3 regions of the Nonomuraea sp. NPDC003214 genome follow, and region 1 is predicted to be linked to each of the others. Evidence: predicted binding sites of a transcription regulator. Region 1 holds the regulator's gene; each other region holds the start of a gene.

Region 1 (5,732 bases):
GCGTGCCGCCCTTCGGGGCCGTCGAGCACCAGCTCGGACCCGCTCAGATCCGCCGCGAGGAACACCGGAACCGTCACCGTGTCGCACTCCAGATTCTTCACGTCACGCAGTCAAGCGAACACGCGACGCAATATCGTGTCACGTGCACTCGCACTTTCCTGACGTCACTTTACGAGGGCCCAGCGCGATGACCATGTCCCCCGCCCGCGGGCTGCCCCTGAGGGCGCGCCTGTTCCTGCTGCCGGCCGTGCCGGCGCTGCTGCTCATCGCGGCGACGGGAGCCGGCGTCGCGGACCTCGCCGCGGCCCGTGCCGAGGCCGCGTCCGGCGTCCGCCAGGTGGACGTGGCGCTCGCCGCCGAGGACCTGGTCCACGCCCTCCAGCGCGAACGCACCCTCGCCGCGGGCCGCGCGGCCGGTGAGGAGCGCTTCACCGCCGACCTCGCCGCCGCCCGCCGCGCCACCGACGGCGCCCTCGCCCCGCTGCTCAGCGGCCGCGCCGGAGCCGGGCGCGTACGCGAGTCGCTTCCCGGGCCCGGCACCCTGGCCGAGATCCGCGCGGCCGGGGAGAACGCCGGGAACGCCGGGAACGCCGCCGGGACAGCCGAGGGCGCCGTCCCCGGGGCGACCGGAGCCGCCGTGCCGGGCGCCGCCGGAACCACCGCCCCCGGCACGGCCGCCGTCCCCGGAGCGACCGCAACCGCCGTCCCCGGGGAAACCGGAACCGCCGTCCCAGGAGCTGCCGAAGGCGCGGTGCCGGGCGCGGCCGGGACCGTCGTGCCGGGCTCAACCGGGAGCGCCGTGCCGGGGGCGGCGGCCGTGCCGGGGGAGGTGGGGGCGCGGCCCCGGCATCTGACGGTGTTCACCGCCTATACGACGACGATCGCGGCCGTGCTGGCGGCCTCGCACCGGGCGGGGCCGCTGGAGGCGCTGGCGCGGGGCAAGGAGGCCGCCGCGCAGCAGCGCGCGCTGGTGACGGGGGCGCTGGCGGCGGGCGGGTTCGCGGCGGCCGACTACGCGGCGTTCCTGCGGGCCGGGGCCGTGGCGGACGACGCCCTGGCCCGCTACGGGCGGATGGCCGGGCGGACGGGCGCGGCGGCGCTGGACCGGGCGCTGCGGGCCGGACCGGTGGCCCGGGTGGCCGCGCTGGAGCAGGAGGCCGTGGCGAGCGCCTCGGGCACGGCGGTGACGGCGGGGCCCCGGGCATGGGAGAGCGCCACGGAGGCCCGTACGGACGCGCTGAGGGCCGCCCAGCGGGTGGCGGGCGGTCAGGCCCGCGCGGCCGCCGTGGCCGCCGTGGAGCGCGAGACGCGCCGCCTGGTGACGCTGGCGTCCTCCGGCGCCGCGCTGACGCTGGTGCTGCTCGCGCTGGGGGCGCTGGTCGTGCGCTCGGTCCTGCGCCCGCTGCGCAACCTGGCCACGGAGGCGGCCATCCTGCGCGACCACGCGGCCGAGCTGGAGTCCGGCGTACGGGAGGCGGGCCCCGGCAGGGCGCGGGCCGACGCGTTCACCGAGGTGGCGTGGGCCGTCGGCGGCATGCACGCGACGGCGGCGCGGCTGGCCGCCCAGCGGACGGCGCTGCGCGAGGGCACCGCGGAGGCGCTGGCCGAGCTGGGGCGGCGCAACCGCGACCTGGTGCACCGTCAGCTCGGCGCGGTCGGCGTGCTGCAGCGGCACGAGTCCGACCCGGCGGCGCTGGCGCGGCTGTGCGAGCTCGACCGGTTGACCGGGCGGCTGCGCAGGAACGCCGAGAGCCTGCTGGTGCTGGCGGGCAAGCGGGCGGCGCGCCGCTCGTCGGAGCCGGTCCCGGTGGCCGACGTGGTGCGGATGACGCTGGCGGAGATGGAGGGCCATCACCGGGTGACGCTGCGGGTGCTGGACGGCCCGCTGGTGCGCGGGGCCGTCGTGGCCGAGGTGGCGCACCTGCTGGCCGAGCTGGTGGAGAACGCGCTGGCGTTCTCGCCGCCCGACGCCGAGGTGGAGATCTGGGCGCGCGCCGACGAGGGCGAGTGCCGCATCACGATCACCGATCACGGCGTCGGCATGACGCCCGCCGAGCTGGCCGCGGCCAACGCCCGGCTCAGGGGCGAGGAGAGCTTCCTGGCCGCGCCCGACCGCTGCCTCGGCCACCACGTGGTGGGCCGGCTGGCGGAGCGGCTCGGCGTGCGGGTGTGGCTGCACGAGACGCCCCGCTCCGGGGTGACCGCCCGGGTGGCGCTGCCGGAGGAGCTCCTGACGGCGGCCTCAGCGGCCGTTGAACGCGTCGCGCAGCCGTGAGAAGAACCCCTGCTGCCCCGGCGCGAACTTGCCGGGCGGGCGCTCCTCGCCGCGCAGCTTGGCCAGCTCGCGCAGCAGCTCCTCCTGGGCCGGGTCGAGGCGGCCGGGCGTCTCGACGTTGACGTGGATGAGCAGGTCGCCGCGGCCCGACTCGTTGAGCCGCTGGACGCCGCGCCCGTACATGGTGATGACCTGACCGGACTGGGTGCCGGGCCGCACGTCGACCTCCTCCGGGCCGTCGAGCGTCTCGACGGACAGGATGGTGCCGAGCGCGGCCGCCGTCATCGGGATCTGGACCGTGCAGTGCAGGTCGTCGCCGCGCCGCTCGAAGATCTCGTGCGGCTTCTCGGCGATCTCCAGGAACAGGTCGCCGGGCGGGCCACCGCCGGGGCCGACCTCGCCCTCGCCGGCGAGCTGGATGTGGGTGCCGTCCTCGACGCCGGCCGGGATCCGGACCTTGATCGTGCGCCGGGTGCGCACCCGGCCGTCGCCGGAGCACTCCTGGCACGGGTGGCGGATGATGCTGCCGAAGCCGCCGCACTGCGGGCACGGCCGCGAGGTCATGACCTGGCCCAGGAACGAGCGGGTGACCTGGGAGATCTCGCCGCGCCCGTTGCACATGTCGCAGGTGTCGGGGTGGGTGCCCTGGGCGGTGCCGGCGCCCTGGCACACCTCACAGGTGACGGCCGTGTCGACGACGAGCTCGCGGGTGGTGCCGAACGCGGTCTCGCGCAGGTCGAGCTCGACCCGGATGGTCGCGTTGCGGCCGCGCCTGGCGCGCGAGCGGGGCCCGCGCGTGCCGCCGGCGGTGCCGAAGAAGGCGTCCATGATGTCGCTGAACGGGAACCCGGCGCCGAACCCGCCGGCGCCCGCACCCGCGCCGCCGCCGCCGAACGGGTCGCCGCCGAGGTCGTACATCTGGCGCTTGCTCGGGTCGGACAGCACCTCGTAGGCCTGCGTGATCTCCTTGAACCGCTCCTGGGTGGCGGGATCGGGATTCACGTCAGGGTGCAGCTCGCGGGCCAGCCGGCGGTAGGCCTTCTTGATCTCGTCCTGACTGGCGTCACGGCGCACCCCGAGGGTGGCGTAGTAGTCGCTGTTTGCCACTTATCGACCTCTTAAGATGCAGCCAGGATCTGGCTGACGTAGCGTGCCACCGCGCGTACGGCGCCCATCGTCACGGGGTAGTCCATCCTCGTGGGGCCCAGCACGCCGAGCCGGGCCAGTTGGTTGTCGCCTTGACCGTATCCCGTGGCGACGATGGACGTGCCCCGCAGTCCGGTATAGGCGTTCTCGGAACCGATGCGCACGGTGAGAGCGGACGGGGTGTCTGTGGTTGTCTCGCCGAGCAGCCGCATGAGCACGACCTGTTCCTCCAGCGCCTCCAGCACGTCGCGCAGGCCGACGCTGAAGTCGGCGCCGGCCAGGTTGGCCGCGCCGGCGAACACGATCTTCTCGTCGTGCCGCTCGACGAGCGTTTCGAGCAGGACCGACAGGATCGTCGCCACCACCGGCCGGTCCTCGACCGGCAGCCGCTCGGGCAGGTCGGACACCAGCTCCGGCACGCTGGCCAGGCCGCAGCCGTCGAGACAGGCGTTGAGCACCGCGCGCAGGTGCGCGATGCGGGTGTCCTCCACCACCTCGGGCAGCTCGATCACGCGCTGCTCGACGCGGCCGGTGTTGGTGATCAGGACGAGCATGACCCGCCGCTCGGCGAGCGGGACCAGCTCGACGTGCCGGACCGTGGAACGGGTCAGGGTCGGATACTGCACGACGGCGACCTGCCTGGTGAGCTGCGCGAGCAGCCGCACCGTGCGGGTCACCACGTCGTCGAGGTCGACCGCGCCCGCCAGGAAGGTCTCGATCGCCCGGCGCTCCGCTCCGGAGAGCGGCTTGACCTGCGAGAGCCTGTCGACGAACAGGCGATAACCCTTGTCCGTCGGCACTCGGCCCGCGCTGGTGTGCGGCTGGGTGATGTAGCCCTCCTCCTCCAGCGCGGCCATGTCGTTGCGGACCGTCGCCGGGGAGACCTTGAGGTTGTGGCGCTCGGCGAGCGCCTTCGAGCCGACGGGTTCGTTGGTCGACACGTAGTCTTCGACAATGGCGCGGAGCACCGCGAGTTTACGATCGTCGAGCACGTGCGCACCTCCTACCGCTGCCTTTAGGGGAAACGCCAGGTCTAGCACTCTGTGTTCCCGAGTGCCAAGTGTACGGCTCTCACCCACAAGGTGCGATAACGCCGGGGGCCCGATGACAAGCCGAATGCCAAGCCTCACACTTGCCGCCATGACGGACAATTCGCCGTACGGCCCGCCGCCTCCGCCGGGGCCGCAGCCGGGGACCCACCACCAGTATCCGCCCCCTCCCCCTGGTCAGCAGCCCTACTTCGCCCCGCCGCCGCCCCCGTACGGGCAGCAGTTCCCGCCTCCGTACGGGCAGCGGGTGGACCCGAAGGCGATCCGGCCCCGGCTGCGGTGGATCGGCGTCGCGTGGGGCGTGGCCGCCGTGTGCGTGCTGGCCGCCGGGGCGCTGTTCGTCAGCAGCCTGTTCAGCACGGTGGCGAACGTGGCGCCGAGCCGCACGTTCGCCGCCGGCGAGACGGTAGCGGCCACGCTCGACCCCGCCGACGGCCCCGCCCTCTACCTCGCCTCCGACGGCCCGGTCAGCTACGACTGCCAGATCTCCGGCGGCGCCACGCTCATCGCGCCTTCCAGTACGACCACGCTCACCGTCGACGGCACCCGCTGGGAGCAGATCGCGCTGGTCAACGCGCCGTCGGCGGGCCAGTACCAGGTCACCTGCGCCACCCAGCAGCAGTCGGACGCCAGGTTCGGCATCGGCACGGGCGTGCTCGGCGCGGCGGCCGGGGTCGTGGGCGGCGCGGCGGTGGCCGCGATCGTGGCCGCGATCGGCGTGCTCGCGGCGGCCTTCGTGACGATCGTGGTCGTGGTACGCCGCGGCGGGCACCGCAAGCGCCTCGCGGCGGGCGGGTGATTTGCTACGGTCCCCGGTGTGTACGACGGTGATGTTCTCGCGGGAAACTGGCGGCGCCCGGGCAAGGGCAAGATCCCGCAGGTGCCGGCCGAGCCGGACCTGGTGGTGGAGGACGCCGACAGCGGCTTCTGCGGCGCGGTGGTGGCCTGCGACAAGGAGGCCGTCACGCTGGAGGACCGCTTCGGCAGGCGCCGGCTGTTCCCGCTCGCGCCCGCCGCGTTCCTGCTGGAGGGCAAGGTCGTGACGCTCGTGCGGCCCCAGGCCGCCGCTCCCCGGGCGCCCCGGCGCAGCGCCTCGGGCTCGATCGCCGTGGAGGGGCTGCGGGCCAGGGTGGCCCGCGAGAGCCGCATCTACGTCGAGGGCGTGCACGACGCCGCCCTGGTGGAGAAGATCTGGGGTCACGACCTGCGGGTCGAGGGCGTGGTCGTCGAGTACCTGGAGGGCGTCGACGACCTGCCGGCGA
Region 2 (5,732 bases), on a different contig from region 1:
TCGTGGCGGTGAGCTGCTGGGCGGCGAGGGCCAGGCGCTCGTCGAGGCTGTCGGACAGGTCGAGCATCACGCCCTCGACCCGCTCGGTGCGCGAGTGGAGCTCGGCCAGCGACTTGTCGATGCGGGTGAAGCGCCCGGCGGCGACCTCCATGCCGGCGCTGACCTGCGCCAGCTTGCTGGTGACCTCGCCCATCCGCTGGGTCACCCCGTCGGTGACCTCCAGCACCGACTGCAGCCGGCTCAGCGCCTCCTCGACGCTCTCGGACACGGTGCCGAGGTCGGCGCGCAGCTTGGGCAGCTCCAGGATCGGGTGGACCCGCTGGCTGACCGCGTCCACCCGGGTGTCGACGCCGCCGACCTGCTCGCCGACGGCGTCGACGTGGTCGCGCACCGCCTCGACGTGCTGGGCCAGCCCTTCGGCCCACATGGGCGGTTTGGCGGCGATGTCGTCGAGCCGTCCGGAGACGGTCTCCAGGGTGCCGCTCAGCCCGCCGAGCTCACGCTCGCGCACCTCGCGGAGGAGCCATTCCATGCCCTCCAGCCGCTGCCGGATCTCGTCGAGGACGGCTCCCTGCGTGCGCTGTTCGTACACGTGATCCTGGGCGGCACGCGCCAGCAGCTCCCGCATCCTGTCGGAGATGGCGGTCTGGCCGCCTGCCTGCAGAAGGGTGGTGGTGTGGTTGGAATGGTCCACCGAAAGGCTCCTTCGCTGTCGACGGTCTGCCGCGTGGCGGTGGGGTTGGGTCCGATGTGCAAGTGAAAGAAGGAGAACGCGGCTCACCGCAATAGGGGGGAGAACTCCCGCCCGGCTACCTTAGCCTTTCGATCAAGGTCCGTCATCGGCGAAGGAGAAGATCGCTCTTATGATGGAATCGTCCGGATTTGTCATTCACGCAGGTCGTGACGGGTGGCAGATCAGAACGGATGGTTTATCCATAATCCTCGTCAGAATGACGACGGCGGATTCTTCACCGGAAAGCCGGAGGTCGCCGCGCAGCCGCTCGATATCCACAGCCGATCCGCGCTTTTTAATGGTGACATTTCCGACGCGGCGTGCCCGCAGCGCCGCTCTGAGTCGTTTGAGCGAGAACGGCAGCGTCTCGACCACCTCGTACCGCGCGGCCCACGGCGTGTCGACCGGCTCGTCCCCCGAGATGTAGGCGATCATCGGGTCGGCCAGCCACCCGCCCACCAGCTCGGCCACCTCGCCCACCAGATGCGCCCGCACCGCGGCCCCGTCCGGCTCGTACACGTAGCGCCCCACCGGCCCGGTGCCGGCCTCGGCCCCGGTGGCGGTCAGCGTATGGCCGCCCGGCAGGAGCGTCGCCCGCCGCCCGGGCTCGCCGGCGCCCGTCCAGAGCGCGGCCTCCTTCACCTCGCCCTTGTACGAGACCCACTCGGCCTGCGCCTGCGCGGGGATGAACTCGTACGGGATGCCGGGGGCGACCTTGAGGCAGGCCAGGCGCGCCCGGGAGACCAGGTCGAGGACGACCGGCCAGGGCGGCGAGTAGGACATCGGGTCGAACGTGCGGCCCCGCGAGCCGCGCCTGGCCGGGTCGGCGAACAGCACGTCGTGGTCCTCGGGCCGCACGGTCGCGGCGTCGGCCACCCGCACGGTGACGCGCTCGCCCAGGCCGAGCGCGTCGGCGTTGGCGCGGGCGACGGCGGCGGTCAGCGGGTCGGCGTCGACGGCCTCGACCGTGCGGCCGGCGCGGGCCAGCGCCAGGAAGTCGCCGCCGATGCCGCAGCAGGCGTCGGCGACGCGCGGCCCGGCGCCGCACTCGGCCAGGCGGCGGGCCCGGTGCTCGGCGACCTCGGCGCGGGTGGACTGTTCGAGGCCGTGCGGGGTGAAGAACATGCGCGCCGCGTCGGCGCCGAACTTGGCGGCGGCCCGCTCGCGCAGCCCCGCCTGGGTGAGCGCCGCCGAGGTGAGGGCGGCGTCGTAGGTGCGGCGCAGCCGGGTGGCCGCCGCGACCGGGTCGGCGCCGGCGAGCTCCTCCGCCTCGGCCAGCGCCCGCAGGCCGCGCGGTGTCAGCAGCTCGGTGAAGGCGTCCAGGTCCACGACGTACGACGGTAGTGCACGCGGCGGGCCGGCTCAGAGATCGGTGTCGCGCAGGGAGACGAGCAGCTTGCGCAGCAGCCCGGCCAGGGCGGCGCGCTCGTCCTCGTCGAGCCCGGCCAGCAGGTCGCGCTCGTTGTCGAGATGCCCCTCCAGCACGTCGTCGACCAGGCGCAGCCCCTCGGGGGTGAGCGAGACCAGGATCATGCGGCGGTTTCCCGGCGCCGGCCGGCGGTCGACCAGGCCGCGCTCGACCAGGCGGTCCATGCGGTTGGTGAGCGCGCCGGGGCTGACCATGGCGGAGGAGGACAGGTCCTTCATGCACATGGTGTGGCTCTCGCCGCTGCGCAGCAGCGTGGCCAGCATGTCGAACTCCCAGGGCTCCAGGCCGCGCCCGGCCAGGAACTCCTTGACGCCGCGTTCGAGCAGGCGCGACAGGCGGGAGACCCGGCCGACGACGCCCATGGGCGAGGCGTCCAGGCCGGGGCGGGCCCGCGCCCACTGTCCGAGGATCACGTCGACGGCGTCTTCCATGCGTCCGACGATATCAAAAACTTCGACGTTGAAATTTCGGGGGAGCCGCGCTAGTTTCCTGAGTGTCGAAGTGTTCAACGTCGAAGTGTTCGAGGTGGAAGACATGAAGGTGCTGGTGCTTGGCGCGACGGGCTACATCGGCGGGGTGCTGGTCGAGCGGCTGATCGAGCGCGGCCACGAGGTCGCGGCGCTGGTGCGGCCGTCAGTCGACGGGAGCAGGCGGGTGTCCGGGGTGGCCGACGAGCGCCACGGCGACCTGGCGGACCCGGCGTCGGTCGCCGCCGCGCTGACCGCCGACGTCGACGCCGTGGTGCACGCCGCCGAGCTGACCGGTAACCGGGAGGCCGACCTGGCCTCCGTCGGCGCGCTCGCCGCCTCCGGGAAGCGGGTGACGTACGTGAGCGGGGTCTGGGTGCTCGGCGAGGTGGACGGCGGGGACGAGGAGAGCCCGGCCGACCCCGTCCCGCTGGTCGCCTACCGCGACCAGGTCGAGCGGCTGGTGCTCGACGGCGGCGGGTCGGTGGTCCGGCCGGGCGTCGTCCACGGCCGGGGCGGTGGCATCCCCGCGCTGCTGCGCGAGCAGGCGGCCCGGCGCGGCACGGGCGTGTACGTGACCGCCGGGGGAGTGCCCGCCTGGACGGCCGTGCACGTGGACGACCTGGCGGACCTGCTCGTCGCGGTCGTGGAGAAGGGGGAGGCGCGGATCTACCACGCCATCGCGGAGGAGGGCGTGCCCGTGGACGCCGTCGCCGAGGCGGCCGGTGTGGCGGCCGGCGTGGGCGCCGCCGCGGAGCCGTGGCCGCTCGCGGAGGCCGCCGGGGCGCTGGGGGAGGGATTCGCCCAGGCCCTCGCGCTCAGCCAGCGCATCGGCGCGTCGCGCACCCGGGCGGCCCTGGGCTGGAACCCCGGCCGGGCCGGGATCGTGGCCGACCTGGCGGAAGGCTCCTACGCCTGATCGCCCAGAGCTGACGCGTTCGTGTTGACTGTCAAGCCCCTCTTGCATATGTTTCCTGTTGGCACTCTCCCCTTGAGAGTGCCAACTGTGCGACGAGGCAGGTCTGGCACCCGCGACGGCAGGCCCCGCTGGTCGCCTCTTCTGATCATTCAAATCTGAAGGGGAGGTCCGATCGTGACGACCGCCACCAAGGTTCCCGTTAAGCCGCTCGGCGACCGCATCGTGGTTCAGCCGCTTGAGGCAGAGCAGACCACCGCTTCCGGCCTGGTCATCCCTGACACCGCCAAGGAGAAGCCGCAGGAGGGCAAGGTCCTCGCGGTGGGCCCGGGCAACTGGGACGAGGACGGCGACAAGCGGATTCCGCTCGACGTCTCCGAGGGCGACATCGTCCTCTACAGCAAGTACGGCGGCACCGAGGTCAAGTACGGCGGCGAGGAGTACCTCGTGCTCTCCGCCCGCGACGTTCTCGCGATCATCGAGAAGTAAGCCGGTCGTGTCGGGCCCCGGGCGCTCCCAAGGCGGCCGGGGCTTTCGACGCTAGGAGAGGACTTTCAGCAAATGGCGAAGATTCTGGAGTTCGACGAGGACGCCCGCCGCGCGCTTGAGCGCGGAGTCAACGCCCTCGCGGACGCCGTGAAGGTTACCCTCGGCCCGCGTGGCCGCAACGTCGTCATCGACAAGAAGTTCGGTGCTCCGACGATCACCAACGACGGTGTCACCATCGCTCGCGAGGTCGAGCTGGAGGACCGTTACGAGAACCTCGGCGCCCAGCTCGCCAAGGAAGTTGCCACCAAGACCAACGACATCGCGGGTGACGGCACCACCACCGCGACCGTCCTGGCCCAGGCCATGGTCCGCGAGGGCCTGCGCAACGTGGCGGCCGGCGCCTCGCCGCTGTCGCTCAAGCGCGGCATCGACAAGGCCGCCAAGGACGTCAGCGACAGGCTGCTCGCCTCGGCCATCCCGGTCGAGGACAAGAAGGCCATCGCCGACGTGGCGACGATCTCCGCCCAGGACGCCAAGATCGGCGACCTGATCGCCGAGGCGTTCGACAAGGTCGGCAAGGACGGCGTGCTGACCGTCGAAGAGTCCAACGCCATGGGCATGGAGCTCGAGTTCACCGAGGGCCTGCAGTTCGACAAGGGTTACCTGTCGGCCTACATGGTGACCGACTCCGAGCGGATGGAGTCCGTCCTGGAGGACGCCTACATCCTGCTCACCCAGGGCAAGGTCTCCTCCATCGCGGACTTCCTGCCGCTGCTGGAGCAGATCGCCCAGACGAAGAAGCCGCTGCTCGTGGTCGCCGAGGATGTCGAGGGCGAGGCCCTGGCCGTCCTGGTCACCAACAAGATCCGCGGCACCTTCACCTCCGTCGCCGTCAAGGCTCCCGGCTTCGGCGACCGCCGCAAGGCGATGCTGCAGGACATGGCCATCCTCACCGGCGGCCAGGTCGTCAGCGAGGAGGTCGGCCTCAAGCTGGAGAACGTCGGCCTGGAGGTGCTCGGCACCGCCCGCCGCATCGTCGTCACCAAGGACGCCACGACCATCGTCGACGGCGCCGGCGACCCTGCCGCGATCGAGGACCGGGTCAAGGAGATCAAGCTCGCCATCGAGCAGTCCGACTCCGACTGGGACCGCGAGAAGCTCCAGGAGCGCCTGGCCAAGCTCGCGGGCGGCGTGTGCGTGCTGCGCGTCGGCGCGGCCACCGAGGTGGAGCTCAAGGAGAAGAAGCACCGCCTCGAGGACGCGATCTCCGCGACGCGCGCCGCGATCGAGGAGGGCATCGTCTCCGGCGGCGGCTCCGCGCTGATCCACGTCTCCAAGGACCTCGACGACCTCGGCCTGACGGGCGACGAGGCGACCGGTGTCTCCATCGTGCGCCGCGCGCTGGTCGAGCCGGCCCGCTGGATCGCCGAGAACGCCGGCCTGGAGGGCTACGTCGTCACCCACAAGGTGGCGGAGCTGCCCGCGGGCCACGGCCTCAACGCGGCCACCGGCGAGTACGGCGACCTGCTCGCGCAGGGCGTCAACGACCCGGTCAAGGTCACCCGCTCGGCGGTGCAGAACGCGGCGTCGATCGCGGGCATGCTGCTGACCACCGAGGCCCTCGTGGTGGACAAGCCCGAGGAGGAGGCCCCGGCCGCCGGCCAGGGTCACGGCCACGGGCACGGCCACTAGGGTTCG
Region 3 (5,732 bases), on a different contig from region 1:
AGGCGACGTACATTGCCTTTCCCCCTTTCCTCCCGCATCCCAGCCTTGTCCCGCGCCCCCACCGGCGTCCAATACCTGCGTCTATAACCTGGGGGCATGGATGTGGACACGAGGTTGCTGCGCTACTTCGTCGCCGTGGCGGAGGAAGGCAGCCTCACCCGGGCCTCAGCTCGCCTGTACGTGTCGCAGCCGGCGCTGACCAAGCAGATCAAGCAGCTCGAAGCGCTGCTCGGCGCCGAGCTGTTCCGTCGTTCCCGGGCCGGGATGTCCCTGACCGAGGCGGGCCGGGCGCTGGCGGAGCGGACGCCCGCCCTGCTGGCCGACTGGGACGCGGCGCTGCGGCGCACCAGGCAGGCGGCCGGCCGGGCGGCCCGCGTGCTGCGGGTGGGCTTCCTGGCCAGCGCCGCCAACGAGGCCACCCAGCGCATCGTGGCGGAGTTCGCCCGTGCCAGGCCGGGCTGGCGGGCCGACCTGCGCCAGGCCTCCTGGTCGAACCCGACGGCCGGGCTCGCCACGGGGGACGTCGACGTCGCCCTGCTGCGCCTGCCGTTCCCCGGCCAGGACGCGCTGCGCGTGGAGGCGCTCTTCTCCGAGCCCCGCTGGGTGGCGCTGCCCTCGGCCCATCCGCTGGCCGCGCGCGACGTGATCGCCTTCGAGGAGCTGTGGGACGAGCCGTTCGTGGCGGCTCCGGTGGAGACGGGCCCGTGGCGGGACTACTGGCTGGCGGCGGACGAGCGCGACGGCCACCCGGTGCGCGTCGGCGCCGTCACGGACCAGCCCGACGACTGGCTCAGCGCCATCGCCAACGGCTACGGCGTCGCCCTGGCCCCGGAGTCCGCCGCCCGCTTCTACGCCCGCCCAGGCGTCACGTACCGCCCCGTCAGCGGCGTCAGCCCCACCCGCGTGGGCGTCGCCTGGACCCCGGCCGACGACGCCAACCCCGTCGTCCAGGACTTCGTCCGCTGCTGCCTGGCCGTCAGGCGGAACGACTGACCGGCGGGCGGCAGGCGTCGGCGATGGCCTGGGGGTCCCAGTAGAAGGGCCGACATTCGAGCATGCGCCCGTCCCGTACGGTGATCAGCTGCATGATCAGGGCGTCGACGTCCCGCCCGGTGGCGCGGGCGCGGAAGCGGACCCGGTTGCGGACGACCACCGTGCTGTCGTCGCCCCAATGCTCCTGCTCCAGGAATTCCATCGACTCCCACACCGCGCTGAAGGCGGCGAGAAAGCGTTCCATCCCGTCATGCCCGCGCCAGGCGCCCGTTCCGGTGAAAGGCAGTCCCGGTGCCTGGTGCAGCACCACTTCAGGGTCGAGGTGTACGGCGACGTCGTCGTACGACGCCTTGCCGAATCCGCCGGCGGCGACGTACGCGGCCTCGGCGGCGTAAAACTTCTCCATGACTGCCCAAGCGCTCATTGCCCCAGAGTTCCACCCGGACCGGAACCTGGCTGGCGTGGATCAGACCTGTTTGTCGCGCACAAGAGAAGAAGCCGCCCCTATTTAGGGACGGCTCCGATAAACACATCAGCCCGAGCCGGAAATCCGGACCGGGCTGACGCTATCGCCACGTGGAACGCGATCGGACCTAGAAGTCCATGTCGCCGCCGCCGGGCATGCCAGCGGGAGCGGCCGGGGTCTTCTCGGGCTTCTCGGCGATGACGGCCTCGGTGGTGAGGAAGAGCGCCGCGATGGAGGCGGCGTTCTGCAGCGCCGAGCGCGTCACCTTGGCCGGGTCGAGGATGCCCGACTCGAACATGTTGACGTACTCGCCGGTGGCCGCGTTGAGGCCCTCACCCGGGGTGAGGTTGCGCACGCGCTCGACCACGACGCCGCCCTCGAGGCCGGCGTTGACCGCGATCTGCTTGAGCGGCTCCTCCAGGGCCTTGCGGACGATCGCGGCACCGGTGGCCTCGTCGCCGGTCAGCTCCAGCTTGTCGAAGGCCTTGGCGCCGGCCTGCAGCAGCGCCACGCCACCACCGGGGACGATGCCCTCCTCGACGGCCGCCTTGGCGTTGCGCACGGCGTCCTCGATGCGGTGCTTGCGCTCCTTGAGCTCGACCTCGGTGGCCGCGCCCGCCTTGATGACGGCGACGCCACCGGCGAGCTTGGCCAGGCGCTCCTGGAGCTTCTCGCGGTCGTAGTCGGAGTCCGTGCGCTCGATCTCGGCGCGGATCTCGTTCACGCGGCCGCTGATCGCGTCGGCGTCACCGGCGCCGTCGACGATCGTGGTCTCGTCCTTGGTGACGACGACCTTGCGGGCGCGGCCGAGCAGGTCGAGGGTGGCGTTCTCCAGCTTGAGACCGACCTCCTCGGCGATGACCTGACCACCGGTGAGGATGGCGATGTCGCCGAGCATGGCCTTGCGGCGGTCACCGAAGCCCGGGGCCTTGACGGCCACGGAGCGGAACAGGCCGCGGATCTTGTTGACCACGAGGGTGGCCAGGGCCTCGCCCTCGATGTCCTCGGCGATGATGAGGAGCGGCTTGCCGGACTGCACGACCTTGTCGAGCAGCGGCAGCAGGTCCTTGTTGGCCGAGACCTTCGAGTTGACGATGAGGATGTACGGGTCCTCGAGCACGGCCTCCATGCGGTCGGAGTCCGTCACGAAGTACATCGACGTCATGCCCTTGTCGAAGCGCATGCCCTCGGTGAGCTCGAGCTCGAGGCCGAAGGTGTTGCTCTCCTCGACGGTGATGACGCCTTCCTTGCCGACCTTGTCCATCGCCTCGGCGATGAGCGAGCCGATCTCGGGGTCGGCGGCGGAGATGGAGGCGGTGGAGGCGATCTGCTCCTTGGTCTCCACGTCCTTGGCCAGCTTGGACAGCTCCTCGCTGACCCGCTCGACCGCGGACTCGATGCCCTTCTTCAGAGCCATCGGGTTCGCGCCGGCGGCCACGTTGCGCAGGCCCTCACGGACGAGCGCCTGGGCGAGCACGGTGGCGGTGGTGGTGCCGTCGCCCGCGACGTCGTCCGTCTTCTTGGCGACTTCCTTGACCAGCTCGGCGCCGATCTTCTCCCACGGGTCCTCGAGCTCGATCTCCTTGGCGATGGAGACACCGTCGTTGGTGATCGTGGGGGCGCCCCACTTCTTCTCCAGCACGACGTTGCGGCCCTTGGGCCCCAGGGTCACCTTGACGGCGTCGGCGAGCTGGTTCATACCGCGCTCGAGACCGCGCCGGGCGTCCTCGTCAAACGCGATCATCTTGGCTGCCATAAGGCTAGACCTCCCAGACACAGGGTGGCTGCTGCGATCGAGCCGACGCCCGCGACGGCATGTGGGCCCGCAGCTCCTTCGGCGGACCCCATCGTCTCGATCCCAGGGTTGGCACTCTGCGACAGAGAGTGCCAACGAATTGTTTAGCACTCTACCCGGTCGAGTGCAAGCCGACAGCACCCCACCCCAGGTCACGTCGGTACGGCGGGCCCGTGAGCCCGCCGTACGTGAGGGGACGAGAGGTGGCGGTTCGCACGTACTGCGCTGACGTGCGAGCCGCCGGTGCTCACCACGTCAGACCGAGCGGACGGACTCCGCCTGCGGTCCCTTCTGGCCCTGCGTGATCTCGAACTCGACCCGTTGGCCCTGCTCGAGAGACCGATACCCGTCCATCAAGATTGCCGAGTAATGGACGAATACATCCTTACCACCGTCTACCGCGATGAAGCCGTAGCCCTTGTCCGCGTTGAACCACTTGACGGTGCCCTGCGCCACTTCCGACTCCTCTTACTGGGCTCATAGATCCCGCCCATTCCTCCGCGAGACCTACAATCGCCTGACTAATGGATATCAGCCGTACGATCGCACTCGACCATACCTGTGGGAAGGCGTTTGGCAACAGAGTCAATCGGCAAATCGGGTATTTCACCTCACGCTAACTGGTTCAACCTTGTATTTCACAAAAGAGAAGGCGCCCGCATGGGGCGCCTTCTAGAGGGTCGTTCTGGAGATCGGGGGGTTCTCAGCCGCCCGCGACCGCCGGGATGATGGAGATCTGAGTGCCCTCAGGGGCGGGAGTGTCGAGCCCCTCGGCGAAACGGACATCCTCTTCGCCAACGTAAACGTTGACAAAACGACGAATCTTGCCCGATTCATCAAGAATGCGCGCGCCGATGCCCGGGTAGTCGGAGTCGAGCTTGGCAAGCACGTCACGCAGCGTTGCGCCCTCTCCACTCACCTCCGCGTTACCGCCGGTGTAGGTGCGCAGGATGGTGGGAATCCGCACAGAAACGCTCATGGTAAATCTCGCCTTTCCTGGTTGTCAGACAGTCGCGCGGAACGCGTCGAGAGAGGGCCGGATCACGGCCGTGGGGGTGACGTCGGTGACCGCGTCGAGCGTCTTGAGCCCGTCACCGGTGTTGAGCACCACGGTTTCGGCCTCGGGGTCGAGCTGGCCCGTCTCGACGAGCTTCTTCAGCACGCCGACGGTCACACCGCCGGCCGTCTCGGCGAAGATGCCCTCGGTCGAGGCCAGCAGCTTGATCGCGGCGACGATCTCGGCGTCCGTGACGTCCTCCACCGCCCCGCCGGTGCGGCGCGCGATGTCGAGCACGTAGGGGCCGTCGGCGGGGTTGCCGATGGCCAGCGACTTGGCGATGGTGTCGGGCTTGACCGGCTGGACGACGTCGTGGCCGGCCTTGTAGGCGGCCGAGACCGGCGAGCAGCCGAGCGCCTGCGCCCCGAACACCTTGTACGGGCTGTCCTCGACCAGGCCGAGCTGGATGAGCTCCTTGAAACCCTTGTCGATCTTGGTGAGCTGGGAGCCGGAGGCGATCGGGATGACGATCTGCTCGGGCAGCTTCCAGCCGAGCTGCTCGGCGATCTCGTACGCGAGCGTCTTGGAGCCCTCGGCGTAGTAGGGCCGCAGGTTGACGTTGACGAATCCCCACTTGTCGCCCAGCGGGTCGCCGATGAGCTCCGAGCAGAACCGGTTGACCTCGTCGTAGGTGCCGTCGATGCCGATCAGCTTGCCGCCGAACACCCGGGCCATGGCGATCTTCGCCTGCTCCAGGTCGGCGGGGATGAACACGCAGGCCTCCAGGCCGGCCCTGGCGGCGGCGGCCGTCACCGCGCCGGCCAGGTTGCCGGTGGAGGAGCACGACAGCGTGTGGAAGCCGAAGTTGCGGGCCGCCTCGACGGCGATGGCCACCACCCGGTCCTTGAAGGAGTGGGTGGGGTTGCCCGAGTCGTCCTTGACGTACAGGGACTTGATGCCCAGCGCCCGGCCCAGGTTGCCCGCCTTGACGAGCTTGGTCCAGCCGGGGTTCATGTTGGGCTTGGACGCGACGTCGACCGGCACCGGCAGCAGCGAGCGGTAGCGCCAGATGTTGGCCGGGCCCGACTCGATGTCGGCGCGGGTCACGTTCCCGAAGGAGTAGGCCGCCTCGAGCGGCCCGAAACACTCCAGACAGGCGAAGCTGGGGCCCAGCGGGTAGCGGGTGCCGCACTCGCGGCAGGAGAGAGCGACGGCGGGACCGAAGTCGAGCGACATGAAGCGAGGCCTTCCCTCATCTTCGTCCGCGGCCACCCTGACCACGGACCGGAATTGGCACCCTGTCCCGGTCGGCCTCGCAGGTCGCGAGTCACAAGCCGGGAGGGTTGCCGGGGCTTCGCAGGGCCGGTCCCTCCACCCCTCTGGATGAGCAATATTCAGTTGGAGTTGCTGACTCGGACTCTACCCAATCCGAGCCGCGAACTGACCAGTCGTCTCACTTCGCGAGACAACCGGTCTCACCG

What was found. Region 1 encodes HrcA, which represses chaperone genes, less so after heat shock. Its sites were predicted from a motif close to TTGGCACTCTCNNNNNGAGAGTGCCAA; they were not measured.
Region 2: a site for HrcA is predicted at 3,607-3,633, ahead of groES (co-chaperone GroES). Genes of this name have one in related genera too.
Region 3: a site for HrcA is predicted at 3,324-3,350, ahead of groL (chaperonin GroEL). Genes of this name have one in related genera too.

The regions. Positions count from the first base shown of each region.
Region 1 covers NZ_JBSFSX010000005.1:134,768-140,499, reverse strand. The annotation lists gene ACWDXC_RS16425 (16S rRNA (uracil(1498)-N(3))-methyltransferase) at 1-77, opposite strand, end outside; gene ACWDXC_RS16420 (nitrate- and nitrite sensing domain-containing protein) at 188-2,275, shown strand; gene dnaJ (molecular chaperone DnaJ) at 2,243-3,382, opposite strand; gene hrcA (heat-inducible transcriptional repressor HrcA) at 3,394-4,413, opposite strand; gene ACWDXC_RS16405 (hypothetical protein) at 4,562-5,269, shown strand; gene ACWDXC_RS16400 (DUF3097 domain-containing protein) at 5,288-5,732, shown strand, end outside.
Region 2 covers NZ_JBSFSX010000001.1:1,004,612-1,010,343, reverse strand. The annotation lists gene ACWDXC_RS04645 (hypothetical protein) at 1-694, opposite strand, end outside; gene ACWDXC_RS04640 (THUMP-like domain-containing protein) at 890-2,062, opposite strand; gene ACWDXC_RS04635 (MarR family winged helix-turn-helix transcriptional regulator) at 2,096-2,593, opposite strand; gene ACWDXC_RS04630 (NAD-dependent epimerase/dehydratase family protein) at 2,697-3,548, shown strand; gene groES (co-chaperone GroES) at 3,723-4,034, shown strand; gene groL (chaperonin GroEL) at 4,107-5,726, shown strand.
Region 3 covers NZ_JBSFSX010000014.1:30,025-35,756, reverse strand. The annotation lists gene ACWDXC_RS35765 (DoxX family protein) at 1-13, opposite strand, end outside; gene ACWDXC_RS35760 (LysR family transcriptional regulator) at 97-993, shown strand; gene ACWDXC_RS35755 (nuclear transport factor 2 family protein) at 977-1,399, opposite strand; gene groL (chaperonin GroEL) at 1,587-3,215, opposite strand; gene ACWDXC_RS35745 (cold-shock protein) at 3,510-3,710, opposite strand; gene ACWDXC_RS35740 (MoaD/ThiS family protein) at 3,958-4,233, opposite strand; gene thrC (threonine synthase) at 4,258-5,487, opposite strand; SAM riboswitch class I at 5,501-5,641, opposite strand; gene ACWDXC_RS35730 (RNA polymerase sigma factor) at 5,727-5,732, opposite strand, start outside.